4 regions of the Kitasatospora sp. NPDC087271 genome follow, and region 4 is predicted to be linked to each of the others. Evidence: riboswitches for the same ligand, from Rfam matches in the RefSeq annotation. Region 4 holds a riboswitch; each other region holds the start of a gene.
The links. A riboswitch is a leader RNA that binds a small molecule or an ion and turns the genes downstream of it on or off. The one in region 4 is predicted to bind cyclic di-AMP.

Region 1 (7,643 bases), on a different contig from region 4:
TACCGTTCGAGCTATGAACGACGAAGACCTGCGGCTCGCCCCGCGTACCAGGGCCTCCGACCTGCTCGCCTGGGCGGCGGAAGAGGACCGCGCCCCGGTGGCCGAAGCGCCGCTGCGCGCGGTGCTGGCCCTGCTGGAGCTGGGCGAGGGCAGGATGCACGACGGCTGGCCCGAACTGACCTCGAACGCGGTGGAGCACCTGCTGTACGAGCGGCTCTACCTGTACGTCCAACCCGAACCGGAGGCGGACCCGCTGGCGTACGGCGCCGCCGTCCGGCTGCTGACCGACCACCAGCGGGCCGCCAAGCGGCTCAACGCCAAGCGCCAGGAGCGGCTGCACGCCGAGGCCGAGTGGCAGGGCGAGGTCGCGGCCGGGCTGCTGCGCCGCGCCGACCTGGTGACCTGGCCCCGGCTGTACGCGCTGCTGCTGCACGCGTACGGGGCGGACGTCGCGGATCCGGAGGCGGTGCGGGAGTGGCTGACCGGCTTCCGGGAGCTGGCGCAGGAGGAGCGGCTGGCCGTGTTCGCCGCACTGGCGCAGACCGGCTGGCTGGACGAGGTGGACGAGCAGGGCTGGAGCCCGACCCGGGTGATCTCGGTCGGCATGGCCACCGACGGCGCGCGCCGGCTGCTGGAGCAGGGCCTGATGCGGCGCAGCTACCGCAACCTGGCCGAGCTGACCGCGCTGGGCCGGCCGATGCCGGACGAACTGGCCGGGGACTTCGGGGCGTTCGAGGAGGCCGCGGTGGAGGCCGCGCTCGACCTGTACGGGGAGTGGACGGTGCCCGGGCTGCCGCGACTGCTGGTGGAGGAGTTCCCGGACCTCGCGCCGGAGCCGGGGCAGGAGGAGATCGACGCGTACCTGGCCGGGCTGGCGCAGGAGGAGTTCGACGCCCGCCTGGAGGGGCTGGCGGGCCCGGCGCAGGAGGAGTTCGACGCGCACCCGGCGGAGCCGGCGCACCCGGCGGAGTCGGCGGAGTCGGCGGACCCGGCGCAGGAGTGACGCGGCGAAGCCCCGGCCGCGGTGCCTTCTGGTTCCGGCGGCCGGGGCTTCGCGGGTGCGTCAGGGGTTGAGGCCGCGCTGCTGGAACCAGGTCTCCGGGTCGACGGGGGCGCCGCCACCGGGGCGGACCTCCACGTGCAGGTGCGCGCCGGTGACGTTGCCGGTGGCGCCGACCTTGCCGATCTGCTGGCCGGAGCCGACCTTGCCGGAGCCCTTGATGATCGAGGAGAGGTGGCAGTACCAGATCTCGGTGCCGTCGGGCAGGGTCTCGACGATCCGGTAGCCGTACGAGCCGGACCAGCCGGCCGAGGTGATGGTGCCCTGGCCGACCGCGTAGACGGGGGTGCCGGTGTCGGCGGCGAAGTCCAGGCCGGTGTGCAGGTGGGCCCAGTAGCGGGCGCTCTGGCCGTAGTGGGCGGTGAGGTGGTAGTCGCGCACCGGCAGGGTGAGGGCGGCGGCCTTGGCCCGCTCGGCCTCCTCGGCGGCCCGCTTGGCCTCGGCCTCCTTGGCGGCGGCCTTGGCCTCCGCCTCCTTCGCGGCCTGGACGCGGGCGTCCTCCTCGGCGGCGGTGCGCTGGCTGTCGGCCTGCAGCTGGATGCGGGCGGCGAGCGCGAGGCCGGGGTCGGCGGAGAGGGCGACCGGGGTCTCGTCCGGGGTCTCGATGGCGGGGGCGGCGGCCGGGGTGGCGGAGGCGAAGCCGGTGGCGCCCAGGGTGGCGGCGACGGCGGTGACGCCGAGCAGCGGGGAGGTCCCACGGACCTGACGCGGCATCCGGTGCCGGTTGGTCTCGGCCTCCGGGCCCGCGTACTCGGGGCCGTCCGGGCCGGGGTGGTCGAGGAGCCGGGTACCTGCTGCGAGGCCGGCCGGGTGTGCCGGAGTGTGCGTCGACGCCACGGAGGCGCGCTCCTTTCCTTCCTTCGCGCCTACCGGGTTAGCTGACGGGTTCGGAGCAGGAAGGTCTCCTACGGCCGGGCCGGAGCCCCGCCGATTCACCCCAAGGAACGTGGTTCCCCGGCTCCCTGACCTGCCCGGAGGCCGGTCGGCGGGATTAGGCGACGGCGCACGGTGCCGTCTGGGTACGGCGTTGACGACCGCGCTGCGTTATCAAACGTTAATCCTAGGAGGCCCTGATTCCAAGCCGTTCGCCCGGGACGACCGGAGACGGGCGGGGCACTCCGGGGCACGACGGGCGTTTTGTTCCCCTTGGGCACCCCTGCACCCCCTTGAGCACCGTTGACGCCACCTCACGTGATCGGACGTCAACGAACGACCCTTCATCCGCGCACTCCCCGCCGGCCTCCCCCGCTCCGCAGGGCGCGAGGGCTTGACGGCTAAGGCTATTAGCCTTAGCTTTACGGCTATCGGCGGCAGCGCCGAAGCCCCGCACCGGCAACCCTCCGGAGGCCCACCGTGAACGCCACCAGCGCCCCCACCACCCAGTACCTCGACGTCACCGGCGGCCGCCTCGCCTACGACGACACCCGACAGGGCGACGGCGCCCCCGTCGTGCTGCTCCCCGGAATGCTCGACACCCGCGCCGCCTACCGGCACCTCCGCCCGCTGCTGGCCGCCGCCGGCCGCCGGGTCGTCACCATGGACCTGCGCGGCTTCGGGGAATCCTCGATCATCTGGGACGACTACTCCCCCGCCGCCATCGCCACCGACGTCCTCGCCCTGCTCGACCACCTCGGCATCGACCGCGCCGTCCTGGTCGGCAACTCCTACACCGGCGCGACGGTCGTCAAGGCCGCCGGCGACGCCCCCGAGCGGGTCGCCGGCATCGCCCTGATCGACGCCTTCGTCGAGAACCCCCCGCCCGGCGCCCTCATGCGCGGCGCCCTCCGCGTCATGGGCTTCCTGACCGTCCACTCGCCCGCCTTCTGGGGCCTCTACCACCGCAAGCTGGCCTACCCGGGCGCCAAGCCCGCCGACTTCGACCCGTACGTGGCCGGACTCGTCGCCGCCATGCGCACCCCCGGCCGCAAGACCGCCACCCGCGGACACGTCAGCGGGGACTCCGCGCCCGTCGGCTGGACCGCGGCCGTGCGCTGCCCCTCGCTCGTCATCATGGGCAGCAAGGACCCCGACTTCCCCGAGCCGGAAGCCGTCGCCGACCGGCAGGCCGCCGCGCTCAACGCGCGGAAGGTCATGATCGACGGATCCGGGCACTACCCGATGGCCGACAACCCGCAGGCCACCGCCGGCGCCCTGCTGCCCTTCCTCGCCGAACTCGCCTGAGCCCCGCCCGCCCACGTCAGCCACGCCACGCCCCGCCACGTACGCCTTCCACCGACGGAGAGCCCACACCATGCCCCGAGTAGGACTCACCCCCGAGCAGGTCGTCGACCACGCCATCGCCCTCATCGACGAGCAGGGCGCCGACGCCCTCACCCTGGCCGCCGTCGCCGCCCGGGCCGGGGTCGCCACCCCGTCGCTGTACAAGCACGTCAGCGGCGGCCTCGCCGAACTGCGGCGGCTCATCGCCGTCCGGGTCACCGAGGAACTCGCCGACCGGCTCGCCGAGGCCGCCGTCGGCCGCAGCGGCGACGACGCCGTCGACACCGTCCTGCGCGCCTACCACGCGTACGCCACCGAGTACCCGCACCGCTACAACGCCCTCCCGCAGGCCCCGCAGCCGGACGACGACCTCACCCGCGCGGCCGGCCGGCTCGTCGGGGTGATCATCGCCGTCCTGCGGGAGTACGGCCTCGACGGCGCGGAGGCGATCCACGCCGCCCGCACCGTCCGCTCCGTCGCCCACGGCTTCGCCTCCCTCTCCATCGGCGGCGGCTTCCAGCTCGCCGAAGACCTGGCCACCACCCAGAGCCGCCTCATCACCCTCCTCACCACCGGGCTCCGCACCTGGCCCACCCCCTGAGACGCCGGCCACCGCACCGGCCGCGGCACGACCCGCCCGGTCTCCCCCGACGACGGAACGGCCGGCGCACCGGGTGAGGCGTGCGCGGGAAGTCGGACCCGCCGACTTCCCGTGCGGCGGGCAGGCAGCGGGCCTGGGGGTGGTGGGGGCGGACGGGTTAGTGTGGCCGGGCTGACTGGTGGTCATGACAGGGGACCACCGACCCCTTGGCGGAGGTCCACGTGCCCGCACCGATAGCGAGGGCGCGGCGGTGGTACCTGCGGCTGCTGGACGGGAACGCCCGGGCCGCGCGGTACGCGCTGGGGGTGCTGCTCGGGGTGACCGCGGTGCTGAGCGTGCTGCCGATCGTGCTGCCGTACAGCTGGCCGCCGTCGGCGCTGGTGCTGCCGCTGGTGGTCGGCGGGCTGCTGTTGCGGCGCGGGCAGCTGCTGGTGCTGGTGTGCGCGGCGCTGGCCGGCGGGGTGCTGGGGGCGGTGGTGCGGGATCCGCTCGGGGTGCGGATCGGGGTGACGCTGGTACTGGCCGCGACCGCGGTGACGGTGCTGGCCGCGAACCGGTTCCGGCACCGGCTGGGTCTGCGCGGGACCCAGGGCGATTCGATGCTGCTGGAGCTGGCCGAGCACACCCGGACGCTGGCCCGGCTTCCGGAGCGGCTGCTCGACTGGCACTTCGACAGTGCGCTGGCGCCGGCCGGCGACACCTCGTTCTCGGGTGACTTCCTGCTGTGCGCGCACCGCCCCGAGGAGGATCTGCTGGAGCTGCTGCTGGTGGACGTGTCGGGCAAGGGCAGCCGGGCGGCGGCCCGCTCGACGCACCTGTCGGGCGCGTTCGCGATGCTGCTGGGGCGGGTGCCGCCGGAGGCGTTCCTGCCGGCGGCCAACGACCACCTGGTGCGGATGGGCTGGGAGGACGACTTCGCGACGGCGGTGCACCTCGCGCTGCGCCCGGCGACGGGCGACTACCTGCTGTTCAACGCCGGCCATCCGGCGCCCGCGCAGTTCCGCCGGGCGGACGGCGGCGGCTGGGCGCGGTCGGGGCACGGCGGCCCGGCGCTGGGGCTGGTGTCGGGCGCGCTGTATCCGGCGGTGTCGGGGCGGCTGCGGCGGGGCGATTCGCTGCTGCTGTTCAGTGACGGCCTGGTGGAGGTGCCGGGTCGGGATCTGGACGAGGGGGTGGGTCGGCTGCTGGCGGCGGCCGAGCCCGTGGTGCGGCCGTGGCGGACGCAGCAGCAGCTCACCCGGGGTGCGGCGGAGCGGCTGGTCCGGACGGTGGCGCGGGACGCGGCGGACGACCGGACGCTGGTGCTGGTGCGCCGTCTGGGCCACCATTCACCCGCTTCAGCACCCGCTTGAGAAATAAGGTATTAAGAATTAAGTGCCCGTTCGGGCACCCAGAGGGCACCCACCCCCCGAGAGCGGAAAGGCCGGGTATCCGATGGACCTGAGCTCTCCGTGGGTTCCCCCCTCCGAGGACGAGAGCCGGACGCCGCGCAGCAGTCCCACCGCCCGCAGCCCCATGCGCTGCGTGCGCTTACTGCTCGGCTGCACCAGCGCCGCCGAACTGCTCGGCACCGTCCTCGCCGAGGGGCCGGGGTGGATCACCGGCGAGGGTTCCGCGCTCTACCTGCTGGATTCCGCCGGGATGCTCCGGCTGACCGCCTCGCACGGGCTGCCGGACTGGGCCCACGAGCGCTACAGCACCGTCGATCCGGCCAGTGACCTCCCCGCCGCGATGGCCCTGCGGTTACGCCGCCCCTACCTGCTCAGTCCCGAGCACACCAGCGTCGACTACCCGAACAAGAACGTCGGCATGGGCACCGGCATGGTCGCCGTGATCGCCCTGCCGATGGTCGTCGACGAGCGGCCGGTCGGCGTCCTCGCCCTCGCGCTGGCCCACCGGGGCACCGTCCCCCGCCGCGACCTGGACGTCCTGGAGACCATCGGCGAGGCCTGCGCCCACCGGCTGTCCCACCTGCTCGACCACGCGGACGCCCGGATACCCCAGGATCCGGCCGGGGCACCGCCGGACGGGGCCGGGAGCCTCCCCGCCGGGCTGGCCCACCCGATGCTGTCGCTCGCCGTCCGGGCGGCCGGGCACGGTGCCTTCGAGCGCGATCTGGTCACCGGCGAGAGCTACTGGGACGCCGCGGCGTTCCGGGTCACCGGCCAGCCCGCCACCGCCGACGGCTCCGCTCCGGAGCTGGACCGGATCGTCCACCCGGAGGACCTGCCGGACGTGCAGGCCGCGCTCGCCGAGTCGCTCACCACCGGCGGGTGGTACCGGATCGGGTACCGGGTGCTGCGCGGGGGCGGCAAGGTGGCGCGGATCGAGGAGACCGGCGAGGTGATGCTGGACGTCCACGGCCGGCCGGTCCGGGTCGCCGGGCTGCTCTCCGACCGGGACCAGGGCCGGGCCCAGGGCCAGGACCGGGACCAGCGCCGGGAACACCCCCGGGAGCAGGCCGAGGAGCAGGCCACCCCAGGCGGGGCCCGGACGGCACTGCTGCTCGCGCTCACCCGGTCGCTGTCGCGGGCGGTGACCGTCCGGGACGTCACCACCGCCGTCACCGACGTCGCCCGCCCGGCGTTCGGCGCCGCCAGCATCGTCCTGGACCTGGTGGACGAGGGCCGGCTGCTGCCCGTCTCGCACACCGTGTACGGCGGGCCGAGGCGCACCGAGCTGACCCGGCTGGCGGACCTCTCCGAGAACGTGATGCAGCACGCGCTGACCCGCTCGGCCCCGCTGTTCAGCGAGCCCGACGCGGGCCGGGGCCGACACGGCCCGCTCACCCCGGCCTCCTGGGCGGTGCTGCCGCTGGTCGCCTCCGGGCGGCAGGTGGGCTCCTGCCTGATCACCTTCTCCGCCGAGCGGGCGTTCGGCCGGGAGGACCGCACCCTGTACTCGGCCTTCGCCGGGATCCTGGCGCAGTCCCTGGAGCGGGCCCGGCTGTACGACACCCACCACCACCGCGCCACCGAGCTGCAGCGCGCGATGCTGCCGCGCACCCTGCCCCGGCTGCCCGGGATCGCCAGTGCCGCCCGCTACCTGCCGAGCACCGAGGGCATGCAGATCGGCGGCGACTGGTACGACCTGCTGAGGCTGCCGGACGGCCGGATCGGGCTGGTGATCGGCGACGTCCAGGGCCACAACGCGGAGGCGACGGCGGTGATGGGCCAGCTGCGCAGCGGCCTGCGGGCGTACGCGACGGACGGGCACGATCCGGCCGCCACGCTGGCCCGGACCAGCCGGCTGCTGACCGAGCTGGACACCGACCTGTTCGCGACCTGCCTCTTCCTGGCCCTGGACCCGGCCGACGGCGCGCTGACCGCGGCCCGGGCCGGGCATCCCGCGCCGGTGCGGATCGCGGACGCCGGGGCCGTCGAGCTCGACCTGCCGGGCGGGCCGCCGCTGGGCGTGGACCCGGGGCAGCCGTACCCGCTGACGGCCGGCCGGCTGGCGGTCGGCGAGACGCTGCTGGTGTACACCGACGGGCTGGTCGAGGACCGCGAGGAGGACTACGACGAGTCGGTGCAGCGGATGCTCGGCGGGCTGGAGCTGTGGGCCCGGCAGACCGGCCCGGCCCGGGCCGGCGCGGCGCCCGCGCTGGAGCGGCTGGCCGACCTGCTCACGCTGAACGTGACCGAGCGGCGGTCCCGGCCGGACGACGTGGCGCTGTTGCTCCTGCACCGGACGTCGCCCCTTCCGTAACACCGTGCGCACGTTCCCCACACATCCCAGGACGTGACTCGGCCATCTCCCGCC
Region 2 (7,643 bases), on a different contig from region 4:
TGAAGATGCCGACCGCACCGAGGCCGCGCAGCCAGGCCTCGATGTAGCGGATGCCGACCTGGACGGCGTTGTGCAGCCCCGCGTGGGTGCAGCTGCCGCCCGCGCCGGCGATGTCGAGCAGCTGGGTCGCGGTGACCGGCTCGGAGGGCCCGGGGTGGTCCTTCTGGTGGGGGCGCCCGCCGAGCACCGCGTCGAAGGAGGCGCGGGCGACCGGCACCAGGTCCGGGTGGGCGACCCAGGAGCCGTCGAAGCCGTTGCCGGCCTCGCGGTCCTTGTCCGCCTTGACCTTCTCCAGGGCGGCGGCGTTGACCTCCGGGTCCCTGCGGCTGGGGATGAACGCGGCCATGCCGCCGATCGCGTGGGCGCCGCGCCTGTGGCAGGTCTGCACCAGCAGGCGGGTGTAGGCGGCCATGAACGGCGAGGCCATGGTGACGCTGTTGCGGTCCGGCAGGACGTACTGCTCGCCGGCGTCGCGGAAGTTCTTGACGATCGAGAACAGGTAGTCCCAGCGCCCGGCGTTGAGGCCGGCCGCGTGGTCGCGCAGCTCGTAGAGGATCTCGTCCATCTCGAACGCGGCGGTGATGGTCTCGATCAGCACGGTGGCGCGGACGGTGCCGTGCGGGATGCCGAGCGCGGCCTGGGCGTGGGTGAACACGTCGTTCCAGAGCCGGGCTTCGAGGTGGCTCTCGGTCTTCGGCAGGTAGAAGTACGGGCCGGAGTTGGGGTCCTCGGCGCCCTTGGCGAGCAGCCGGGCGGCGTTGTGGAAGAAGTACAGACCGAAGTCGAGGAAGGCTCCGGCGACCGGGGTGCCGTCGACGAGCAGGTGGTTCTCGTCCAGGTGCCAGCCGCGCGGGCGGACCACGACGGTGGCGAGTTCGGCGGCGGGCTTGAGGGCGTACGCCTTTCCGGCGGAGGTGGTGAAGTCGATCCGGCCCTCGAAGGCGTCGATCAGGTTGATCTGGCCGCTGACCACGTTCTCCCAGGTCGGGGAGGTGGCGTCCTCGAAGTCGGCGAGCCAGATCCGTGCGCCGGAGTTGAGGGCGTTGATGACCATCTTGCGGTCGGTGGGGCCGGTGATCTCGACCCGGCGGTCCTGGAGCGCGCGGGGCGCCTCGGCGACCTTCCAGTCGCCGGCCCGGACGTCGGCGGTGTCGGGGAGGAAGTCCAGCGTGCCGGCTCTGGCGATCTCCGCCCGGCGGGCCTTCCGCCCGGCCAGGAGGTCCTGTCGGCGCCCTTCGAAAGCGCGATGGAGGCCGACGACGAAGGCGACCGCCTCCGGAGTGAGCACCTCCTCCGCCCGGTGAACGCGCGGACCGGCGACAGTGACGACCGGAGCAGCGGGGGAGGCGCCGACGGGTCCCTGTTCTGTAGCCATGGGCAGGACACTCCTAAGCGGTTGAGCCTGGCGAAGGGAGCTCCGGTGGGAACTTCCTTGATCGGAACCCGCCTGCCGGCGGATTCGATTCTGTAAGGTGGAGACTAGTTTCCGCGATACAGAATTTCAACGGTTTGTTGATGTGATCGCCGGGACTCTACTCCTCCCCGACAGCGAAGGGAACGCCGGTGGTTTCGACCCCCGACACAGCATCGACGACCAGCCCGGACCGCGCGACCGGCGGCGTGCAATCCGTCGAGCGCGCCTTCCAACTCCTGGAGGCGCTGGCCGACTCCGGCGGCGTGGCCACCCTCAGCGAGCTCTCCGCCAGCTCCGGCCTGCCGATGCCGACCATCCACCGCCTGGTTCGTACCCTCGTCCAGCAGGGCTATGTACGCCAGGACACCGCACGTCGCTACACCCTCGGCCCCCGGCTGATCCGCCTCGGCGAGACGGCCGGCCGGCTGCTCGGCAGCTGGGCCCGCCCCTACCTGGCCGAACTCATGGAGGCCACCGGCGAGACCGCCAACCTGGCGGTGCTGGAGGGCGGCGAGGTGGTGTACGTCGGGCAGGTGCAGTCGCGGCGCTCGATGCGGATGTTCACCGAGGTCGGCCGACGGGTGCAGCCGCACTGCACGGGCGTCGGCAAGGCGCTGCTGGCCCAGCTCCCCGAGGACGAGGCGCGCGCCGTCCTGGGCCCCAACCCGCTGCCCGCGCACACCGAGTACACCGTCACCGACCCGCAGGAACTGCTGCACCAGCTCGCCGAGGCGCGCGAGCGCGGCTACGTGGTCGACGACCAGGAGCAGGAGATCGGCGTCCGCTGCATCGCGCTCGCCGTACCGGGCGCGCCGACGCCCACCGCCCTGTCGGTGTCCGGCCCGGAGGCCCGCATCCGGGCCCTGGAGGAGCAGGCCGGCACGTCCTCGCTGGTGCCGGTGATGCACCACATCGCGACCCGGCTGGGGCAGGTCCTCGCCCCCTGACCCGTCGCCACCGCCCGCTTCACGTACGGGAAGTCGATCCGGTCGACTTCCCGCACGTGCGCTCCCCCGTTCGGGCGGACGCCGAGCGGGTTGTACCGGCCCCCGGCGCAGGCTCCGCCACCCTGGTGCGGACGCGGCCCGCAACGGCGCGGGCGGCCGGGGCCCCGGGACAGGGTGGACGACGATGACGTACAGGCGTTCGACAATGCGGGGCGGGTCCGGGCAGGGCGGGTCCGGGCAGGGCGGGTCCGGGCAGGGCGGGTCCGGGCAGGCCAGCAGGCTCTGCGGATTCCGCGCGGCCTCGCTCGTCGCCGCGATGGCGGCCGGCTGTTCGGTGGCGACGCTTACCGCCGGCCCGTCCTGGGCGCTGCGGCGGCCCGATCCCCGGCCGGCGGTGGACACGGCAGCCACCACGGCGTCCCGCTCCGATCTGGAGGTGGTCAGGCTCGACCCGGACGCCGCCCCGCCCGGCGGCACCACCACCGTCCACGCCTTCATCGCCAACCGAGGCCCGGACACCACCGCCGCACCGTTCACCGTGCTGGTGACGCTGCCTCCCGGGGTCTCCCCGGAGGGCCCGTACTTCCCCGAGGACTGCGAGGTGCGGCTCAACGGCCGGCAGGTGCGCTGTGCCTTCCCGGCCGGACTGCCCCCGCTGCGCAGCGCGACCGCGCTGGTGCCGGTGCGCCTCTCCCCGGACCTGCGGATCGGCAAGCTCACCGGCGGCTCGGTCGCGGTGCGCGGCGTGGACGACCCGGACGAGGGGAACAACCGGCAGCCGTTCGACATCACGGTGGTCGAGACGGCTCCCGGTTCCTGACCCGGAAGCCCCGAAGGCCCTACCGGTACACGCGGACGTAGTCGGCGGCGAAGGTGATCGGGGCGGTGCCCTGCGGCGCCGGGTGGTACTTCCCCGCGCCGACCGACAGGTTGAGGATCAGGTACGCCGACCAGTTGGCGCCGACACCCTTGCCGTCCGAGAACACCTTGGCGCCGTTGACGTACCAGTCCACCGAGGTGGCGCCGTAATAGGTGCCGATGGTCACCCACTGGTCCTTCGCGACGGCACCGGCGTCGGTGTAGTACTTGGGGTTGCCGGGGTTGACGTGGTTGGTCAGCTCCAGCAGGTTCGGGTTGTCGGGGTGGTACTCGAAGGAGTCGACCTCCCCGTTGCCGTTCTTCCAGGTCCAGAAGGCCGGCCAGGCGCCGGAGCCGGACGGCAGCTTGACCCGGGTCTCGGCGTAGTCGCCGGTCCTGACCCGGAAGCCCTCGCTGGAGCCCTCGGTGGTCAGGAAGCCGGTGTTCCAGGCCTGCTTGCCGTTCTCCAGCGTGGTGGTGCCGGGCGCGGCGGTGAAGGTGGCGACCCCGTTCGCGACGCTGACGTTGTTCCTGTTCAGCAGGTCGAGCTTGTTGTCGTCCGGGTTGTGGTTTCCGTACTTGTACGCGGTGCTCTTGTCGCCGACCCAGCGCGAGCCCCAGCTGATCGGGCCGTTGAACTCGTCGGACCAGGTCAGCGACTTGCCGGCGACCGGGGATGCGGGGGTGCCGGCCGACGGGCTGGCGGTGGCGCTCGGGCTGCTCGGGCTGCTCGTCGGGGTCGGCTTCGCGGTGGGGGTCGCCGTCGGGGTCGGGGCGGGAGTCGGCTTCGTGGTGGGCGCCGGGGTCGGGGGCGGAGTCGGCGCCGGAGTGCTGGAGACCACCAGCTGCTGCGAGGCCAGGTTGTGCCAGGCCCCGCCGAGGTCCTGCCAGAAGCCGAACTGGGTGTACGTCCCGGCCGGCAGGGCGCGTGCGCCGCTGGTGAAGGACAGGCCGCTCGGGCAGATCTGCACGTTGGAGGCGTTGCCCGGGAAGTCGAGGTTCGCACCGGCCGCGTTCCGGACGCCCACGCCGACGGTCTTCGCGGTGAAGCAGGCCGAGGAGTGGAGGGTCAGCGAGGCGGTGGCGGCCTGGTTGGCGACCATGGTCGCCGGGGCGAGCCGGTCCTGGGTGACGGTCGGGGCGGTGGCGGCCTGGGCGCCGGAGACGGCCGGCAGGCCGAGCAGTCCGGCGCCGGTGACGGCGAGCGCTCCGGTGACGGCGAGGGCGGCGTTGCGGCCCCGGTGGGAGGGGCGGGCGTGGCGCGGCGCGCGGCGCCGGGCAGGCTGGTGCATGGCAGTGTCCTCTGCGACGCCTGCGAGGTGAGCTGTCGGATTCGGGCTGAGGCAGCCCGGCCGCCGGTGGAAGCGGCTTCACCCCTAGCCACGGCCCGCACGCGGGAGCGTACGGGCCGGGCGCTGACCTTGGTTCCCCCGCTCCCGTCCGCTGTGGTGCTCGGTTGCCGGCCGGCGGGTGGACAGGACTCGGCGTCCCGGCGGCGGGGGTCCGCGAGGGCGGACGACGGTTGCAGGCTAGGCGGGCCGTCCGTGAACGGACAACCTGCCCGGGCCGGTTGTCGCACAGGTCACAGTGGTGTCGATCAACGACGCTGCGTGGTGGATCAGTTGGGACGGATCAGCGGAGCCGTCGAGCTGCCGAACGACGGATCGGCGAATCGACGGGTCACGGGTCCACGGGTCCACGGGTCCACGGGTCCACGGGTCCACGGGTCAAGCGAGCCAGTTGTCGACCTGGCTCTCGGCCTCCGGCGCCCAGGCGAGTTCCAGGTGGTTGAGGCCGGTGAGCAGCCGGGTGCCGCCGATCGTCGCGATGCCGGTGGTGTCCAGGGCGCTCGCGGTGAACACGATGCCGTCGCTGGGCCCCCGGTTCTCGTTGAGCACGCCCGGGATGTCGGCGGACCCGCCCGCGAGCAGATAGGTGCGCACCGACGCGGGGACGCCCGCCTGTTGCAGCGGCGCGATCAGCGAACCGGCGTCGATCGCCGCCTGGATGCCCTGGCCGGAGGTGTAGAAGCCCTGGCCGCCGTAGTAGGTGGTCCACCAGTCCTGGGCGGTGCCGTCCACCCCGTACCGGCCGTCCCAGCGGGCGAGCAGCTGGCGCTGGCCCGGGTAGCAGTCGTAACCGCCGGTGGGCAGCACGCCGAGGCAGGGCTGCGCCGTGTAGGTGCCGTAGCAGGTCATGTAGAGGTGCGGGGACGGCGCGTTGGCGGTGCCGCCGCAGGCCGGCCAGCTCGCGAGGTCGAACGACCAGCCGTGCGCGTACACGTAGTCGAGCCCGCCGTTCGGGCCCCCGAGGGTGATCAGGCGGCGCACGTCGCCCGCGTAGGCCCGCCCCCAGGACGGGCGCACCGAGGACACGTACGCCCGGGCGGCGACCTCGCCCTTGCTCCAGGCCACCACGTCCACCTGGGGGACGCCGAGGCGGGCCCGGATCAGCGCGACGGCGTCGCCGACGGCCTGCGCCTGGAGCAGGTTGTCGCCCTGCTTGTGGGCGAAGCCGATGGCGAACACCCGGTGGCCGGTGCCGGCGAGGTACTGGGCGAGGCCGGTGGACGGGCAGGTGGAGGCACCGCAGGTGCCGCTCTCCCCCGGGTTCGCCCAGGCGCGGTCGGCGTTGTCGTTGGCGCCGTGGACCAGCAGCACGGGGGTCGGACGGCTGCCGGTGTCCCAGCCGGTCGCCGAGTACAGCAGGAAGCGGCTGGAGGAGGGCTGGCCGGTGCCGCCGAAGTACGTCCGGCGGGCGCCGTCCTGGTCGCCGCGGCCGTCGGCCGGGTACTGCTCGGTGCGGAAGCCGGGGGTGGTGTCGAGGTAGCGCTCGACCTTGGCCCAGCCGTTGCCGGGGGCGGGGAAGGCGGCTTCGAGGGCGAGCGGGGCGGTGGCCGCCTCGGCGGCGGTCTGGGCAGTGGCGGTCTGGGCGACGGTGGCCTGGGCGGGAGTGGGGGTGCCGAGGAGCAGCGCGGCGAGGGTGAGCAGGAGGGCGGACAACGCGGTGGGGGTGCGTCTGACGGCGGTGGGGGTGTGCCGCACGGGAGTGGGGGTGCGTCTCATGGGGGTGGGGGTGCGTCTCATGGGGGTGGACGGTAGGACCGGCCGCCGGCGGGCGCCCAGGTGCCCGCCGCACACCGCGCCGGCCTGCGCGGTGGCGGCCGGTGCCGTGGCGCACCGTCCACGGGTGCGCCCACCCGGCTCACCGGGTCGGATAAATTGGAGGTCCGACATCTTCCGCAGTGCACAAGACCGCCGTGCACGGCCCCACAGGAACGAGGTACCGCCCCACCATGACCGCGCCCCTGCCCGCCTTCGCCGGCCGCACCTACCTCTTCCGGGCCGACAACGGCGCGGCCTTCCGCAACACCTACTCGGCCGACGGCAGGCGGCTGCGCTGGGAGGGCCTCGGCGAGTCGGCGGGCCAGTGGGAGGACGTGCGGCTGCACGTCGCCGAGGTGGCGCCGGAGATCTACTTCATCAGCTGGACCGAGGAGAGCGGGATCACCGTCAGCCACGTGATGGACCTCGGCCGGCTGACGGTGCGCGCCTTCTGGACGTACGAGGGCGAGGGCGGCCGGGTCGGCGAGCTGCACACCGGGACGCTGGAGCGGGTGGCCTGAGCCTCACCGCTCCCGCGCCCCCTCGCTGTCCGTCGGCTTACTCAGGCCGTCTGAGCAGACTGCCTGCTCAGACAGTCTGCTCGGGCGGCCTGCTCAGGCAGCCTGGTTCGGGACCTTGAGGTGCTGGGACAGCCACTCCAGCGAGGACGGCAGCAGCGCGCTCCAGGTCTCGAAGTTGTGGCCGCCGTTCTCCAACATGCTGTAGGAGACCTTCATCGGGGACTGCACGGCGTCGACGAAGGCCTCGGTGTCGCGCCGGTAGTCGCCGTCGCCCTTCTTGGTGCCGGCCAGCAGCACGGACACCTTGGGCTGCGGCAGGTTCTTCAACCGCCACATCAGGTTGGCCTCGTCACGACGCTGCTTGCTGCCGCCGAACAGGTCGCCCGTGGTCGGGTCGTCGGCGGCGTCGTAGTAGGCGGAGAGCGCGACGGCGGTCGGAAAGACGTCCGGGTGGCGCATGGCCAGCTTGAGGGCGCAGTAGCCGCCGGTCGAGTTGCCCATGAAGGCCCAGGCCTGCGGGTCGGACGAGACCCGGAAGCTCGCCTGGATCGCTGAGGGGACGTCCTTGGTGAAGTACGTGTCGGACTGCGCGCCGCCCGGGATGTCCTCGCACTCGGTGTCCTGCGGCAGGGCCGGCGAGGGGCGCATCAGCACCATGACGGTCGGCTGCATCTTGCCGTCCTGGAGCAACTTGAGCGCTGCGCCCGGGTAGTTGAACCGGGTGATCAGGTTCTCGGCGATCCCGGGGAAGCCGGTGCTGACGATCACCGCCGGGAACTGCCGCTGCGCGTACTCCGGT
Region 3 (7,643 bases), on a different contig from region 4:
GCTGTTGAGCAGCCGCTGGGCCTGGGTGAGCCGCTGCTGGATCTGCTGCTTGCTGTCGGCGAGCGAGCGACGGACCTGGTCGAGTTCGGCGAGCTTGCCGGCGGTCTCGGTGCGGCGCTGGTCGAGCCGGCGCTGGCGGGTGGCCAGTTCGTGCAGGGTCTCCTGCTGCCGCTCGGCGGCCTGGTCGAGGGTGCGGGCCCGGGACAGGTAGCCCTCCGGGTCTGTGGAGAGCATCAGCTGGACGGTCTGGGCCATGCCGCCGCCGCGGTACTCGGCGCCGGCCACGGTGGCGAGGTCGCCGCGCAGCTGGTTGAGCTGGTCCTGGGCGACGGCGATCTCGCCCTGGAGGACGGTCGTCTCGCCCTGGAGCCGCTGCTGCGCCTCCTGGGCGGCGTTGTACTTCTCGGACGCCTGCTCGGCCTCGCCGTAGAGCTGCTCCACCTGCGCCTTGACGTCCTTGCGGGTGGGCGTGTCCGGCGCGGCGGGGGCGGCCTGGGCACTGCCGCCCGTCGTCACACCCAGGGCGGTGGCGGCGGCCGCGGTCAGCACCAGCGCACGGGCGAGCAGTTGGGAACGACGGTGCACGGGCATGGCGGCAGCGGCTCCGATCCGGCGGTGGGGCCCCGCCGCCGCCCCAACGCGGGCGGCCCTGGAAGCGGAGTCCGGTGGCAGACGTTAGCGAGTCCGGGCAACCGAGTCCAAACCCCTGCCAACCCGAATATTTGACCCGCAATCGGACATCAGTCCGAGACGCCGGAAAAGCCGCAGGCCCGGCCTTCCGTGGTGGAAGGCCGGGCCTGGGAGGGCCTGAGCGGGGATCAGACCCGCACGATGGAGGTCAGCGGCATGTTGCCGACGGCCTCGTAGCGGACCGACGCGCCCGGCTTGGGCGCGTGCAGCACCTGGCCGTTGCCCGCGTAGATGCCGACGTGGTGGGCGTCCCCGTAGAAGATCAGCAGGTCGCCGGGCTGGGCCTGGGAGAGGTCGGTGCCGATCCGGGTACCGGCGTGGGCCTGCTCCTGCGAGGTGCGCGGCAGCGAGACGTCGACCTGGTTGAACGCCCAGACCATCAGGCCCGAGCAGTCGAAGGAGCCGGGGCCGGAGGCGCCGTAGACGTACGGGCTGCCGATCTTGGAGGCGGCGATGGACAGCGCCGCGGCGCCGCGCGAGCTGCCGGCGCTCGGCTTGGTGACCGGCGCGGCGGGGGCCTGCGACGCGCTCAGGTCGGTGCGGCTGTTGTCGCGGGAGGAGCGGTCGGCGGCCTGCTGGGCCGCCGCCTGCTGCTGGGCGGCCTTCGCCGCGGCGTCGGCCTTCGCCTTGGCCTCGGCGGCGGCCTTCTCCTCGGCCGCGCGGATCGCCTGGCGCTCCTGCTCGGACAGGGTGTTGAAGAGGTCCTGCGCGGCCTTGAGCTTGCCCTGGACCTCGTCCTTGGCGCTCTTCAGCTGCTGGGTGGTGGTCTCCATCTCGGCGAGCTTGCCCTGGGCCTCGGAGCGCACCTGGTCGAGCTTGCGCTGCTCGTCCTGGAGCTGCTTGAGCTGGCCCTTCTGGGTGCCGCCGGCCTGGTTCAGCGTGTCGGCCTGGCTCAGGAAGGTGTCCGGGCTGGCGGAGAACATCAGCTGGACGGTCTGGGATATGCCGCCGTTGCGGTACTGCTCGCCGGCGATCTCGGCCAGGCCGCCCTGGAGGTCGGTCACCTGTCCCTGCTGCCGCGCCACCTGGTCCTGCAGGTCGGTGACCTGCTTCTGCAGCTGCTGCTGCTTCTCCTGGGCGGCGTTGAGCTTCTCGGTCGCGACCTCGGCCTGCTCGTTGAGCTGGTCGACCTGCTCCTTGACCTGGTCCTTGGTCGGCTGCGGGTCGGCGTGGGCGCCGGACTGCGCGGACAGCGCGACGGCCGCCGCGGCGAAGCCGGTCAGGATCGAGACCCGGGTGCGACTGGCGGGCTTGGGACGACGATGGGACGCCACGAAGGCGGACTCCTTCTTCCTACGCCGTCTACCGGGTGAGCTGACGGGTTCGGGCCGGAAGCGTGCCCTACGACGCCTCACGGCCGTTCCACCGGCCGACCTGGCGCCGATTCACCCCGGAGGAACGTGGTTCCCCGGCTCCGTTCGACAGCACCCCCGACTGCTGGGCTCCCCGTCGGGCAGGCACTGGGCCCGCCCCGCTGCGTCACGAACTCGACGGAAACCACCGCCGCCACCCTGGCTGGGTGATCGGGAGTGCGGTGGTTCGGGGCACGACCCTAGTAACTGAACCGTGATCCGTTCAAATCCTTGTCAGAAAAAAGACGGAAGAAGACCAAAGTTCTTTTGTGAATATGACACATAGTGATCACCGCCGTACATAAAGCTGATCACTCTTCATCGGGGAGTCATGCTGCGGACAAAACCCGAACGCCACCCCCGGTCCGAGGGTGGCGTGGATCACAGGCCCGGACGGGCCCTTCGGGCGTGTCGGGACGTCAGACCCGGCGGATCGTGTTGATCTGCATCGCGTCGACCTTCATCACCTTCACCACGTCACCGGTGTGCGGCGCGTGCACCACCATGCCGTTGCCGATGTACATCCCGACGTGGTGCCGGTCGGGGCCGTAGATGACCAGGTCGCCCGGCTGGGCCTGGTCCAGCGAGACCCTGGTGCCGACGTTGCCCTGCTCCTGCGAGGTGCGCGGCAGCGAGACGCCGGCCTGGCCGTACGCCCAGACCATCAGGCCCGAGCAGTCGAAGGTGGTCGAGCCGGTGGCGCCCCACACGTACGGCGAGCCCTGCTTGCTCATCGCCTTGGCGACGGCCACGCCCGCGTAGCCGCCGGCCTGCGGGAGGCTGCCGAGGTCGGCACGGTCGCTGCCGCGCGAGGCGCGGTCGTCCTGCTGCTGCTGGGCCCGCAGCGCGGCGCGGTCGGAGGCGCTGAGCGAGTTCAGCAGGTCCTGCGCGGCCTTCAGCTTCTGGTTGACGTCCGTCTTGGCCTGGTTCAGGTCCTTGGTGGTGGAGTCGAGCGAGGCCAGGACGGCGGCGGCCTCGGACTTCTCCTGGTCCAGCCGACGCTGCTGGTCCAGCAGGCCCTTGAGCGCCTCGGACTCGCTGGCGCTTGCCTGCTGGGCGCTGGACGCCTTCTCCAGGTAGCCCGACGGGTCCGAGGAGAGCATCAGCTGGACGGACGGGTCGATGCCGCCGGTGCGGTACTGCTCGCCCGCCACGCCGGCCAGGCCGGTCTGCAGCTGGGTCATCTCGTCCTGGCTGCGGGCCACCTTGTCCTGCAGCTGGTCGGACTGCTTGCGGAGCTGGTCGGCCCGCTCCTTGGCGCCGTTGTACTTCTCCGCCGCCTGCTCCTGGTCCTGCTGGAGCTGGTCGATCTGCGCCTTGACGTCGCTCTTGCTCGGCTGGGGCGCGGCGTGCGCGGCGACCTGCGCGGAGAGGGCGACCGCGGTCGCCGCGGCAGCGGTGAGCACGGAGACCCGGGCGCGGCTCGGCTGCTTGGGACGGCGGTGGGAGGCCAAGGGAATTGCTCCTTCTTCCATCGGCCTCACCCGATCAGGTGAGAATCCGGAAAATAGGTTTGACGCCACACCCTAGGGAAGATCCACGGGTTTTGCCACTCCCCCGAAGGCGTGAACTCCACTTCCCCCGCAGGCTTCACTGGATGTGCACACCACCGCAAACCGGGCGCTGACCAGGCGTCATCCCGCCGCGGCAGCCCTCAGGGCCGCGCCAGCCGGTTCAGCAGCAGAACGGAAGCCACGGGGCGCGCGCCGGCCTTCCGCACGCCCTCCGCGACCTCCCGGTCGGTGGACACCACCACCACCGGACGGCCCTGCGGCTCGGCCCGCACCAGACGGCGGATCAGCTCGTCCGCGGTCTCGCCGGTCCGGCTGAACCGCACCCGCACCCCGCGCGGTGGCGCCATGATCACCGGAACGTCCAGGTCCTGCCCGTCGAACACGCAGGTGACCTCCGCCTGCGTGCGCTGGGCCAGCATCGCCAGCCCGCCCAGCAGCCGGATCCGCTGCTGCTCCAGCGGCAGCGTCGGGTAGCCCGTCTTGGTCACGTTGTAGCCGTCCACCACCAGGTGCACCTGCGGGATCGCCAGCAGTTGGTCCAGCAGCGCCGGATCGTCGTCGGCCAGACCGCGCCGGGCCACGTCGTGCGGCGAGGCCGCACCCGGCACCACCGCCTCCACCAGGTCCCCCGGCCGGATCTGGGAGACCGGCAGCGCCAGCTCCCGCTGGAGCCCCTGCGCCGACTGCAGCACCGTGTCCAGCAGCAGCCGCAGCCGCATGTCCTCGACGCTGCGGCCCTCGCGGGCCGACCGGCGGCCCTGCTCGGCCGCCGTCTCCAGCTCGCCGACCCGGTGCCGCAGCCGCCGCGCCTCGGACTCCGCGGCGCCACGCTCGGCGGCCGCCTGCGCCCTCGCGGCCTCCAGCTCGGCGGTCAGCCGCCTGGTCTCGGCCTGCGCCCGGCGGGTGTCGCTCTCCAGCGAGCGCACCTTCTTCCGCAGCGACTCGGCCTCCCGGCGGACGCCCTCGGACTCCGCGCGCTGCCGCTCCAGGTCCGCCCGGGCGGCGGACCGCAGCTCGGCGAGCTCCGCCTGCAACTTCTCCGCCAGCCGGGTGGCCTCGGCGGCCGCGCCCTCGGCGCCGGCCCGCTCGGCCTCCTCCCCGGCCTCGGCCACCAGCCGGCTCCAACCGGCCGACCGCACCAGGTAGGCGGCGGCCGCGACGTCCATCGGATCGGCGGCGCCCGGAACGCTGCCCGACTCCAACGCCTTCACCAGGTCCGGCTGGCCCAGCCTCAGCCGCTCCGCTATCCGCACCCGGAACGCCGGCTCCGACTCCAGCGCCGCGGCCAGCGCCGTGGCCGCGTACTTGGCCCGCCGGGCCGGGGTGAACTTGACGTACTGGCGCAGGCTCTGCGGCAGCTCGCCGGGCGGCAGCCCGCCGAGCGCGTCCGAGGCCAGGCCGACCACGCGCCGGCGCACGCCCTCGGGCAGCGGCCGGTCCAGCTTCTCGGCACCACGCTCCGGCGCCACCTCGCCGGAGCCCGCCGCCCCGCCGGGGCCCACCGACTCATCGGGACCCGCCGCCCCGCCGACGGCCGCAGGCTCGGACGGAGCCGCGTCGGCGGCCCGCGCCTGCACGGCCGCAGCGGGCTGAAGCCCCTGCGCTTCGGCGGGCTCCCTCGCTGCGTCCACCACGTCCTCGGCTCCGATCCTGGTCCTACGGGGTCACGGCCCGCGGCCGCCGCCCTGTCGTCACGCTCCGTGCGTCCTGTCTGTATTGTCCCAGCACGGCGGGCAGGCGCGCCGCGCACCCGCCCCCCGCGCCGTCGGGCGTCAGCCCTGCTCGGCGGAGGCCTCCGCGTTCTCGGCACCCGGACGGGCCACCAGCTCGACCTGGTCCACGGCGTTGCACCAGCGGCAGCGCACCGACTCGATCGTCTCGCTCAGCACCTCGGTCTCCTCGACCTTGGACTCGCCGGCCAGGTCGAAGTGCAGGAACTCGGTGACCCGCGCAGTGCGGGTCACGTCGAAGCGGGTGAGGTTTCCGCACAGGGTGCAGCGCCAGCGCGTCTCGGCGGTCAGGGCGGGGACGGTCATCGGGGGTCCTCTCGGGTGGTCCCTGGGTGGGCTAGGCGCTCCCCCCGGAGCCCCGGCGTCGGCGGCGGGAGGCGGGATTGCCCGCCCCAAGCCTATTGCCTGAGGCAACCATCCCGGCCACCAGTCAGGAGAACGAGCGGGCTAGTCCACCTGCCGTACAAGGCCGTGTCACACGCCCGACACGGAGGGATGCTTGGCCGCATGGCACTGACGGCCCCCGGGCACACCGACGCGCGGGGCGAGCACCCGTCCGTGCCCGCCCCGGCGGTCACCTACGCCCTGATCGCGGTCAACACCCTGGTGTTCCTGCTGGGCCCGGCCGCCGGGCTCAACCCGCTGTACGGCACCGGCCAGTCCCGGCTCTGCGCGGAGCAGCGGTACGAGCAGCGCTGGGGCGTCATCCCCGCCGAGGTGCTGGCCGGCCGCCCGCTGACCGCCGAGCAGCTGGCCCAGGCCCCCGACCCGGCCCCGGGCTGCCCGGCCGCGCCCACCCCGGGCAAGCACCCGGCGCTGTCCGTCCTCACCGGGCTCTTCGTGCACGCCGGCTGGCTGCACCTGCTGGGCAACCTGCTCTTCCTCCACGTCTTCGGCCCCACCGTCGAACGGCGGCTGGGCCGGGCCCGGTTCGCCGTCTTCTACCTGGCCGCCGGCAGCCTGGCCACGTACGGCTTCGCCCTCGCCGAGGCGCACTCCCCGGGCTCCACCCGGGTGCTGATCGGCGCCTCCGGCGCGATCTCCGCCGTCCTCGGCGCCTACCTGCGCTTCCATCCGCGCGCCCGGGTGACGACGCTCGTCCCGCTGCTGCTGTTCCTGCCGCTGCGCTTCCCGGCCTGGCTGGTGCTCGGCCTCTGGTTCGCCCTGCAGTGGTGGTCGGTCCACTCGGCCGGGCCCGGGGTGGCCTATCTGGTTCACGTGATCGGCTTCTCGGCGGGCTTCCTCTACGCCTGCACGGCGGTCAGCCACCCCCCGAGACGACCCGGCTGACGCCCGATACGCTGGCGGCACCCCACAAAGGAGCCCGAACAGTGATCACCGCCATCGTCCTGATCAAGACCAGTGTCGACCGCATCCCGGAGATCGCCGAAGCCATCGCGGCCATCGAGGGCGTCAGCGAGGTGTACTCGGTGACCGGCGGCTACGACCTGGTGGCGATGGTCCGGGTGCGCCGGCACGACGATCTGGCCGCGGTCATCCCGGGCCGGCTGAACAAGGTCCCGGGCGTGGCCCACACCGAGACCCAGATCGCCTTCCGCACCTACTCCCAGCACGACCTCGAGGCCGCCTTCGCCCTCGGCCTGGACGAGTAGGCCCCTCGGCCCCGCCGACCGGGCCCCTCAGCCCTGCTGACGCCCCCGGTCGACCTGCACGGTGGCGACGCAGCGCCCGCCCTCGTTGCGGTAGTTCCACGCGGCACCGTCCGTGACCAGCTCGCGCACGGCGGTCAGGAAGCGGTCGACGTGCTCGTCCGGGGTCCCGGCCCCGAAGCTCACCCGGATCGCGTTCAGGCTGCGCTCGCCGGGCAGCGACGGCTCGGGCGCCCCGCACTCGGAGGGGGAGACCTCTTCGTCCCCGAGCAGGGTGCGCAGCAGCGGGTGCGCGCAGAACAGGCCGTCGCGGACCCCGATGCCGTACTCGGCGGACAGCGCGGCCGAGAAGTGCGAGCTGTTCCAGCCCTGGACGACGAAGGACAGCACGCCCACCCGGGCCGCCTCGGCGCCGAACAGGGTCAGCACCTTGACCTGCGGGATCTCCGCCAGCCCGGCGGTCAGCCGGGCGATCAGCTGCCGCTCCCGGGCCTCCAGCGCGTCGAAGCCCGCCTCGCTCAGCGCCCGGCAGGCCGAGGCGATCGCGTAGGCGCCGATGACGTTCGGCGAGCCGGCCTCGTGCCGGGCCGGACCGGAGTGCCACTGGACGGCCACCGAGCCGTCGCTCTCCCGGGCCACCGTCCGGGTCGCCCCGCCGCCGGCCAGGTACGGGTCGGCCGCGTCCAGCCAGTCCGCCCGGCCGGCCAGCACGCCGGCGCCGAAGGGCGCGTAGATCTTGTGGCCGGA
Region 4 (7,643 bases):
GTACGCCGAGTTCATCGACGAGAACATCAAGCCCGGCGGCGTGAAGCCCTGCCGCACCACGATCTTCGTCGAGCTGCCGCAGGAGCCGATGCTGGTCGAGATCGACGCCCAGGCCGTCGTCGCCTGAGACACCGTCGAGCGGCCTGACCACCGCAAGGGCCCGGACGCGCACCAGGCGTCCGGGCCCTCCGCCGCCCCCCCTCGCTCACCGCCCCGCGGGCACGCCCTGCTCGGCCGGGGCGCCCGAGCGCGCCACGACCCTCCCCTCGCCCGCCGCGCCGCGCCGGTCCAGCGCCGCCGCGAACACCGTCACACCGAGGGCGACCGCGGTGAGCAGCCCACCCACCCAGTTCGGCGCGTCGTAGCCGAGGCCGCCGGAGATGACCAGCCCGCCGAGCCAGGCGGCCAGCGCGTTGCCCAGGTTGAACGCGGCGATGTTGGCGGCCGAGGCCAGCGTCGGCGCGCCCGCCGCCTGGTCCATGACCCGCTTCTGCAGCGGCGCGACGGTCGCGAAGCCGAACAGCCCGATCAGCGGGATGAGAACGATCGCGGCCGGCTTGCTGTGCGCGGCGAAGGTGAAGGCGAACAGCAGCACCGCGAGCACCGCGAGGATCACGGTGAGGCTGCGCATCAGCGCGCGGTCGGCGAACCAGCCGCCCAGCAGGTTGCCGACGAACAGGCCGACGCCGAACAGGAAGAGCAGCCAGGTGACGCTGCTCGGGGCGAAGCCGGCCAGTTCGGTCATCATCGGCGTGATGTAGGTGAACATCGCGAAGATGCCGCCCCAGCCGAGCACGGTCATGGCGAGCGCGAGCCAGAGCCGCAGGGTCCGGAAGGCGGCCAGTTCGGGGCCGAGCCGGGCGGCGCCCGCCCTCGGCTGGACGGGCACCAGCGCCGCGATCCCGGCGAGGCCGAGCAGGCCGAGCCCGGCGACGACGTAGAACGTGGAGCGCCAGCCGAAGTGCTGGCCGAGCAGGGTGCCCATCGGGACGCCCAGCACGTTGGCGGCGGTGAGACCGGTGAACATCAGGGCGATGGCGCCGGCCCGCTTGTGCGGGGCGACCAGGTCGGCGGCGACGACCGAGCCGATGCCGAAGAACGCGCCGTGCGCGAAGGCGCTGACGATCCGGCCGATCATCAGCAGCCCGAAGGCGGGGGCGACGGCCGCGATCAGGTTGCCCACCACGAACAGGCCCATCAGCGTCAGCAGCATGCCCTTGCGGGGGGCCCGGGTGCCGAGGATGGTGAGCAGCGGGCCGCCGACCACGACGCCGAGCGCGTAGCCGGAGATCAGCAGACCGGCGGTGGGGATGGAGACCGAGAAGTCGCCGGCGACCTCGGGCAGCAGGCCCATGATCACGAACTCGGTGGTGCCGATACCGAAGGCGCTGATCGCCAGCGCCAGGAGCGCGAGGGGCATGAGGGACCGCTTTCCAGAGAGAACCGTTGCGCATGCAACTACCAGCGTCGACAATACGAGACACCCGCAGGTACTTGCAAGCGCCATCTATCCCTGATGACAGCGATCCCGGCCACGCCACTTGCCACACCCCCGAGCGGAGATTAGGTTAGGCTCACCTAACTAACTGGAGGTCCGTCATGAGCCTGCCCGCCGGCGACGCCGAGGTGCCCGAACCCACCACCGCCGAGCGCGTCCAGAGCCTGCTCAGCGCGACCTCCTCGCTCACCGTCCGCGCCTGCGGCGAACACCACGACCTCGACACCCCGGTCTCCGTCCACGGCTCCCGGCTGCGCCTGCGCGCCCCGCTGGGCGACCCGCTCGCCACCGCCGCCGCCCGCGCCACCGACGGACTCGCCGTCGTCCTGGACGTCACCGACATCTCCCCCGTCGCCGTCCGCGACCGGATCCGCGCCCGCCTCACCCTGGCCGGCCGACTGCACCTGGCCCACCTCGCCGACGACGGCCTCAGCGTCCACCTGCGCGTGGACGTCGCCCACGCCGTCCTCGCCACCCCGTACGGCACCGGCGCGCTCACCGCCGGCGACCTCGCCCTCGCCGCGCCCGACCCGCTGGCCCGCTACGAGGCCGCCATGCTCACCCACCTCGCCGACGACCACGCCGACGCCCTCGCCGTCCTCACCCGGCTGCTCGACCCGGACCTGCTCGCCCAGCACCCGGAGGTCCGCCCGCTCGCCCTGGACCGCCACGGCCTGGTCCTGCGCCTGGACCACCCGCACGGCCACCGCGACGTCCGCCTGGTCTTCCCCGAACCGGCCGCCGACACCGAGGACTTCGGGCAGCGGATGCACGAGCTGCTGACCGCCGCCCAGCACGGGCTGCCCGCCCACCGGCTCTGAACCGGCCCACCAGAGCGTCGGCCTGACGCATCGTCAATTCGCCTTGGGGGCACCCACCAAGGCCCGGAAACGACAGCGGCCGGCCCGGCTCGCGAGAGAAGTCTCGCGAGCCGGGCCGGCCTGGGCGTGTCCCGCGCCCATGTCCACTGCTGCGGCGATCACCCGGTCGAGCGGTCACCCGACATGACCATCCCGGGCGGTCGATTCGCCCCGTAGCAGCGGTGGTTCCTCATCCGGCACATCCGGTACATCCGGTACATCCGGTACGGGTCAGAGCGCGACGCCGTGGGCCCGCAGGTAGGCGACCGGGTTGATGTCCGAGCCGTACTCCGAGCCGTTGCGGATCTCGAAGTGCAGGTGCGGGCCGGTCACGTTGCCGGTCGCGCCGGAGAGGCCGATCTGCTGTCCGGCCTTGACGGCCTGACCGATCTTCACACCGATCGAGGAGAGGTGCGCGTACTCGGCGTAGTGGCCGTCGGCGAGCTTGATCTCGACCTCGTTGCCGTAGGCGCCGCCGTTGCCGGCCTTCACCACGACGCCGTTGCCGACGGCGCGCAGCGGGGTGCCGGTGGAGGCGACGAAGTCCTGGCCGGTGTGGTGGCCGGAGGCCCACATCGAGCCGGCCACGCCGTAGGCCGTGCCCAGCTTCGGGCTGGCCAGCGGGGCGACGAAGGCGGAAGCGGCGGCGACCGGGACGGTGCTGACCGTGGCGGACGGCGCGGCGGTCTGCAGCTGGGTCTGGAGCTGGGCGGACGGCTTGGCCGCCTCGGTCCGGACCTCCAGCTGGGCCTGCGGCTTGGCGGCGGTGGTGGCCGGCGCGGCGTCCTGGGCGGACGGCTGGGCGGGCTTCGCCGGGGCAGCGGGCTTGGCCGGGGCGGCCTGGCCGGCGATCACGAGCCGCTGACCGGGGAAGATCAGGTCCGGGTTGCCGCCGACGACCTCGCGGTTGTGGTCGTACAGCGCCTGCCAGCCGCCGTCGACGTGCTGGGCGTCGGCGATCCGGGACAGGGTGTCACCGCTGACGACGCGGTAGCTCTCCTGCGACGAGGCCTGGGCCTGGTCGGCGGGAGCGGCGGCCGGGGCTGCGGTGACCGCGGCGGCCGGCGCGGGGTGGGCCTGGGCGCTCATCGCGGTGACGAGCGGCAGGGCGAAGGAGACACCGGTGACGGCGGTGGCGATCCCGATGCGGGCGGCGCGGGGCAGGGCGATACGACGAGCCTGTGCAGGCATGGAATTTTCCTCTCCGACGCCTGCGAGGTGAGCTGTCGGGTTCGGGCTGGAGTTGCCCGGCCGCACATGCGGCTTCACCCCTAGCCGGCCCTGGATCCGGGTACGCGAAAGCGTGCCGTTTCCGGTCCGGCGACTTACCTGTGGGTCCCCCGCTCCTGCCGTACAGAGTTCGGTGCGAGCCACCGGGCAGCGGCAGGATTCGGCGTTCCACCCGGTGGATCCGTCCGGACTGGCCGGGCGGTCGCTGAACTAAAACCCATCCGTTCGGGTGAAGCAATGTCGATCACTTGAACCGCCGACAACCCCCCGAGCTGCGGTGACCCTCCGAATGATCGGCCGCACCGTACGTGCACAATCCATTCACCCGGCGCCACTGATCCACGACGCTGCGCCGATTCCGCCACCGCTGCGCACCCGCCCGCTCACGCACCGCGCACCCACCGACACGCCACCCGGTGACCCTTGTCACGTACGCCCCACGGGCGCAGGATCGGCCCGTGGCCACCTCCGAAGCAGGAACACTGCGCCTGGGCACCTCGCGGGGACGCTGGGTCCTCCTCGCGACGGTGCTCGGCTCCAGCATGGCGATGCTCGACGGCACCGTGGTGAACGTCGCGCTGCCCCGCATCGGCACCGATCTCGGCGCCTCCCTCGCGTCCCTGCAGTGGACGCTCAACGCCTACCTGCTCACCCTGGCCGGACTGATCCTGCTCGGCGGCGCGCTCGGCGACCGGTACGGCCGGCGCCGGGTCTTCCTGATCGGCGTGCTCTGGTTCGCCGCCGCCTCCGCGGCCTGCGCCGCCGCCCCCACCATCCACGTGCTGATCGCCGCCCGCGCCGTCCAGGGCATCGGCGGGGCGCTGCTCACCCCCGGTTCGCTCGCCATGCTGCAAGCCGTCTTCCACCCGGACGACCGCTCGGCGGCGGTCGGCCTGTGGTCGGGCCTCGGCGGGGTGTCGGCCGCGGTCGGCCCCTTCCTCGGCGGCTGGCTGGTGGACGGCCCCGGCTGGCGGTGGATCTTCCTGCTGAACCTTCCGCTCGCGGCCGCCGTGGTCGCGGTCACCTCCCGGTTCGTCCCCGAGAGCCGGAACGAGAGCGCCGTCGTCCGCTTCGACGTCCCCGGCGCGCTGCTCGCCGCGCTCGCCCTCGGCGCGATCACCTACGCGCTGACCGCCGCCGGGGAGGGCCTGTCCCCCGCGGTCTGGCTCACCGGCGCGATCGGCCTGCTGCTCGGCGCGGCCTTCATCGCGGTCGAGCGCCGCGCCGCCGAGCCGATGCTGCCGCTCGGCCTCTTCTCCTCCCGGCTGTTCACCGCCGTCAACCTGGTCACCCTCTGCGTCTACGCGGCGTTCAGCGGGGTGTTCTTCCTGCTGGTGGTGCAGTTGCAGATCGTCTCCGGCTTCTCCCCGCTGGTCTCCGGCCTCGCCCTGGTCCCGATCACCGTGCTGATGCTGACCCTGTCGGCGCGCGCCGGGCGGCTGGGCAAGCGGATCGGCCCCCGGATCCCGCTCACCGTCGGTCCGCTGCTGTGCGCCGCCGGGGTGCTGCTGATGCTGCGCACCGGCCCCGGCTCCTCCTACTGGGCGGACGTGCTGCCCGCCGTCACGGTGCTGGGCTGCGGGATGACCCTGCTGGTCGCGCCGCTGACGGCGACGGTGCTGGCCGCCGTCGAGGTCCGGCACGCGGGCATCGCCAGCGGCGTCAACAACGCCGCCGCCCGCGCGGCCGGGCTGCTCGCGGTCGCCGCGCTGCCCTCGCTCGCCGGGCTGAGCGGCGACGCCTACCGGGTGCCGTCCGCGGTGGACTCCGCCTTCCGCACCGCGATGCTGATCTGCGCCGGGCTGCTGGTCACCGGCGGGCTGACGGCCTTCGCCACCGTCCGCGGCAACGTGCTCGCGCCGGTGGACCGCCCGGTGGCCGAGCCGGACTGCGAGTGGGCCTGCGGCACCACCCCGCCGCTCGACCCGGGCCACGTCCACACGGACGAGGGCCCCGCCACCGGATCGGCGGCAGGGCCCTCAGCTGGCTGACGAATCGTCAGAGGATGTCACCGGGCGCGTACTTGGCGGCCTCCGGGTAGGCGGCGGCGACGGCCTCCACCTGGCGGACCACCTCGGCGACCTGAGCACCGGCCGCACCGGTGAAGGAGAGCCGGTCGGCCAGCAGCGCGTCCAGCCCGGCCCGGTCCAGCGGGATCCGCTCGTCGGCGGCCAGCCGGTCCAGCAGCTCGTTCTCGCGGGCGCCCGCACGCATCGCCAGCGCGGAGGCGACGGCGTGCTCCTTGATGACCTCGTGCCCGGTCTCCCGGCCGACGCCCGCGCGCACCGCGCCCATCAGCACCTTGGTGGTGGCGAGGAACGGCAGGTAGCGGTCCAGCTCGGCCTCGATCACGGCGGGGAAGGCGCCGAACTCGTCGAGGACGGTCAGGAAGGTCTCCAGCAGGCCGTCGAAGGCGAAGAAGGCGTCCGGCAGCGCGACCCGGCGCACCACCGAGCAGGAGACGTCACCCTCGTTCCACTGGTCGCCGGCCAGCTCGCCGGTCATCGAGGCGTAGCCGCGCAGGATGACGGCCAGGCCGTTGACGCGCTCGCAGGAGCGGGTGTTCATCTTGTGCGGCATCGCCGAGGAGCCGACCTGGCCCTCCTTGAAGCCCTCCGTGACCAGCTCGTGGCCGGCCATCAGACGGATGGTCTTGGCCAGGCTGGACGGCGCGGCGGCCAGCTGGACGAGGGCGGTGAGCACCTCGAAGTCCAGCGAGCGCGGGTAGACCTGGCCGACGCTGATCAGCACGTTCTCGAAGCCGAGGTGCCCGGCGACCCGGCGCTCCAGCTCGGCGAGCTTGTCGGTGTCGCCACCGAGCAGGTCCAGCATGTCCTGGGCGGTGCCGACCGGGCCCTTGATCCCGCGCAGCGGGTAGCGGGCGATCAGCTCCTCCAGGCGACGGAAGGCGACCAGCAGCTCGTCGGTGATCGACGCGAAGCGCTTGCCCAGGGTGGTGGCCTGCGCGGCCACGTTGTGCGAGCGGCCGGCCATGACCAGCTCGGAGTGCTGGGCGGCCAGGCGGGCCAGCCGGACCAGCACGGCCACCGTGCGGTCGCGCACGTGCTCCAGCGACTGGCGGATCTGCAGCTGCTCGACGTTCTCGGTCAGATCCCGGGAGGTCATGCCCTTGTGGATCTGCTCGTGGCCGGCGAGTTCGCTGAACTCCTCGATCCGGGCCTTCACGTCGTGGCGGGTGACCCGCTCACGGGCGGCGATCGAGCCGAGGTCGACCTGGTCGATCACCCGCTCGTAGTCGGCGACGGCGTTCGCCGGTACCTCGACACCGAGGTCCTGCTGGGCCTTCAGGACGGCGAGCCACAGGTGGCGCTCAAGGACCACCTTGTGCTCGGGGGACCACAGCTGGGCCAGGGTCGCCGAGGCGTACCGGGAGGCCAGGACATTGGGGATCTGGGGCTTCGCGCTCACGCTTCGCAAGCCTAACAGCCGAGGTCAGCCGGAACGTCGGCGCATCGGGCGGCTCCGGCCCGGGCCGGAGCGGACGGCTCCGACCGGGCCCGCCCGACGGTTCCCGCCGGGCGCGGGGCGGCCCGCTGCCGGGCGGCCTACTGGGCGGCGCCGGACCGGCCGGCCAGCACCGGCAGGACCTGCGCGCAGATCGAGTGCAGCGCGATCCGCTGCTCGTCGGTCATCGCCTCGAACGCCTGGTGGGTGCGGGCCATCTCGCCACGGATGCGGTTCAGGATCTCCCGGCCCTCGTCCGTGATCACGACGATCTTCACCCGGCGGTCGCCGGCGGCGGCCTCCCGGTGGGCCAGGCGCAGCGACTCCAGCCGGTCCACGATCCCGGTGACGTTGGACGCGTCGCAGCCCAGCCGTCCGGCCAGCGCCCGCATCGGCACCGGCTCCTGCACCGCGCCGAGCGCCTTGGCCTGCGAGGAGGAGAGCCCGTGCCGGGCCGCGGCCGCCGCGAAGTCCTGGAAATACGCGGCGCCGACGGCGGCCAACGCTTCCATCAACTCGGCGTTGGTCGGTACGGTCGTCGTCGCTGTCGAACCCATGGGGTCAGCGTACGGCCAAGTGCTTCAGCAACT

Region 1: it holds a riboswitch for cyclic di-AMP, as region 4 does, so the genes downstream of both, ACIO9K_RS06755 (M23 family metallopeptidase) here and ACIO9K_RS26755 (LysM peptidoglycan-binding domain-containing M23 family metallopeptidase) in region 4, are expected to answer to the same signal.
Region 2: it holds a riboswitch for cyclic di-AMP, as region 4 does, so the genes downstream of both, ACIO9K_RS00905 (hypothetical protein) here and ACIO9K_RS26755 (LysM peptidoglycan-binding domain-containing M23 family metallopeptidase) in region 4, are expected to answer to the same signal.
Region 3: it holds a riboswitch for cyclic di-AMP, as region 4 does, so the genes downstream of both, ACIO9K_RS25585 (NlpC/P60 family protein) here and ACIO9K_RS26755 (LysM peptidoglycan-binding domain-containing M23 family metallopeptidase) in region 4, are expected to answer to the same signal.

Annotation. Positions count from the first base shown of each region.
Region 1 covers NZ_JBIUYQ010000002.1:793,879-801,521, reverse strand. The annotation lists gene ACIO9K_RS06760 (hypothetical protein) at 14-1,003, shown strand; gene ACIO9K_RS06755 (M23 family metallopeptidase) at 1,064-1,897, opposite strand; cyclic di-AMP (ydaO/yuaA leader) riboswitch at 1,910-2,068, opposite strand; gene ACIO9K_RS06750 (alpha/beta fold hydrolase) at 2,414-3,241, shown strand; gene ACIO9K_RS06745 (TetR-like C-terminal domain-containing protein) at 3,312-3,881, shown strand; gene ACIO9K_RS06740 (PP2C family protein-serine/threonine phosphatase) at 4,103-5,233, shown strand; gene ACIO9K_RS06735 (SpoIIE family protein phosphatase) at 5,406-7,589, shown strand.
Region 2 covers NZ_JBIUYQ010000001.1:209,588-217,230, forward strand. The annotation lists gene aceB (malate synthase A) at 1-1,375, opposite strand, end outside; gene ACIO9K_RS00895 (IclR family transcriptional regulator) at 1,564-2,361, shown strand; gene ACIO9K_RS00900 (hypothetical protein) at 2,546-3,181, shown strand; gene ACIO9K_RS00905 (hypothetical protein) at 3,201-4,511, opposite strand; cyclic di-AMP (ydaO/yuaA leader) riboswitch at 4,514-4,680, opposite strand; gene ACIO9K_RS00910 (esterase/lipase family protein) at 4,947-6,305, opposite strand; gene ACIO9K_RS00915 (MoaF-related domain-containing protein) at 6,515-6,844, shown strand; gene ACIO9K_RS00920 (alpha/beta hydrolase-fold protein) at 6,938-7,643, opposite strand, start outside.
Region 3 covers NZ_JBIUYQ010000016.1:178,466-186,108, forward strand. The annotation lists gene ACIO9K_RS25580 (NlpC/P60 family protein) at 1-591, opposite strand, end outside; gene ACIO9K_RS25585 (NlpC/P60 family protein) at 819-1,964, opposite strand; cyclic di-AMP (ydaO/yuaA leader) riboswitch at 1,975-2,124, opposite strand; gene ACIO9K_RS25590 (NlpC/P60 family protein) at 2,462-3,496, opposite strand; gene ACIO9K_RS25595 (NYN domain-containing protein) at 3,697-5,058, opposite strand; gene ACIO9K_RS25600 (hypothetical protein) at 5,329-5,592, opposite strand; gene ACIO9K_RS25605 (rhomboid family intramembrane serine protease) at 5,794-6,576, shown strand; gene ACIO9K_RS25610 (Lrp/AsnC ligand binding domain-containing protein) at 6,618-6,899, shown strand; gene ACIO9K_RS25615 (aminotransferase class V-fold PLP-dependent enzyme) at 6,927-7,643, opposite strand, start outside.
Region 4 covers NZ_JBIUYQ010000018.1:33,730-41,372, reverse strand. The annotation lists gene ACIO9K_RS26770 (RidA family protein) at 1-127, shown strand, start outside; gene ACIO9K_RS26765 (MFS transporter) at 206-1,420, opposite strand; gene ACIO9K_RS26760 (DUF2470 domain-containing protein) at 1,600-2,319, shown strand; gene ACIO9K_RS26755 (LysM peptidoglycan-binding domain-containing M23 family metallopeptidase) at 2,590-3,549, opposite strand; cyclic di-AMP (ydaO/yuaA leader) riboswitch at 3,552-3,734, opposite strand; gene ACIO9K_RS26750 (MFS transporter) at 4,047-5,579, shown strand; gene purB (adenylosuccinate lyase) at 5,587-7,017, opposite strand; gene ACIO9K_RS26740 (MarR family transcriptional regulator) at 7,155-7,610, opposite strand.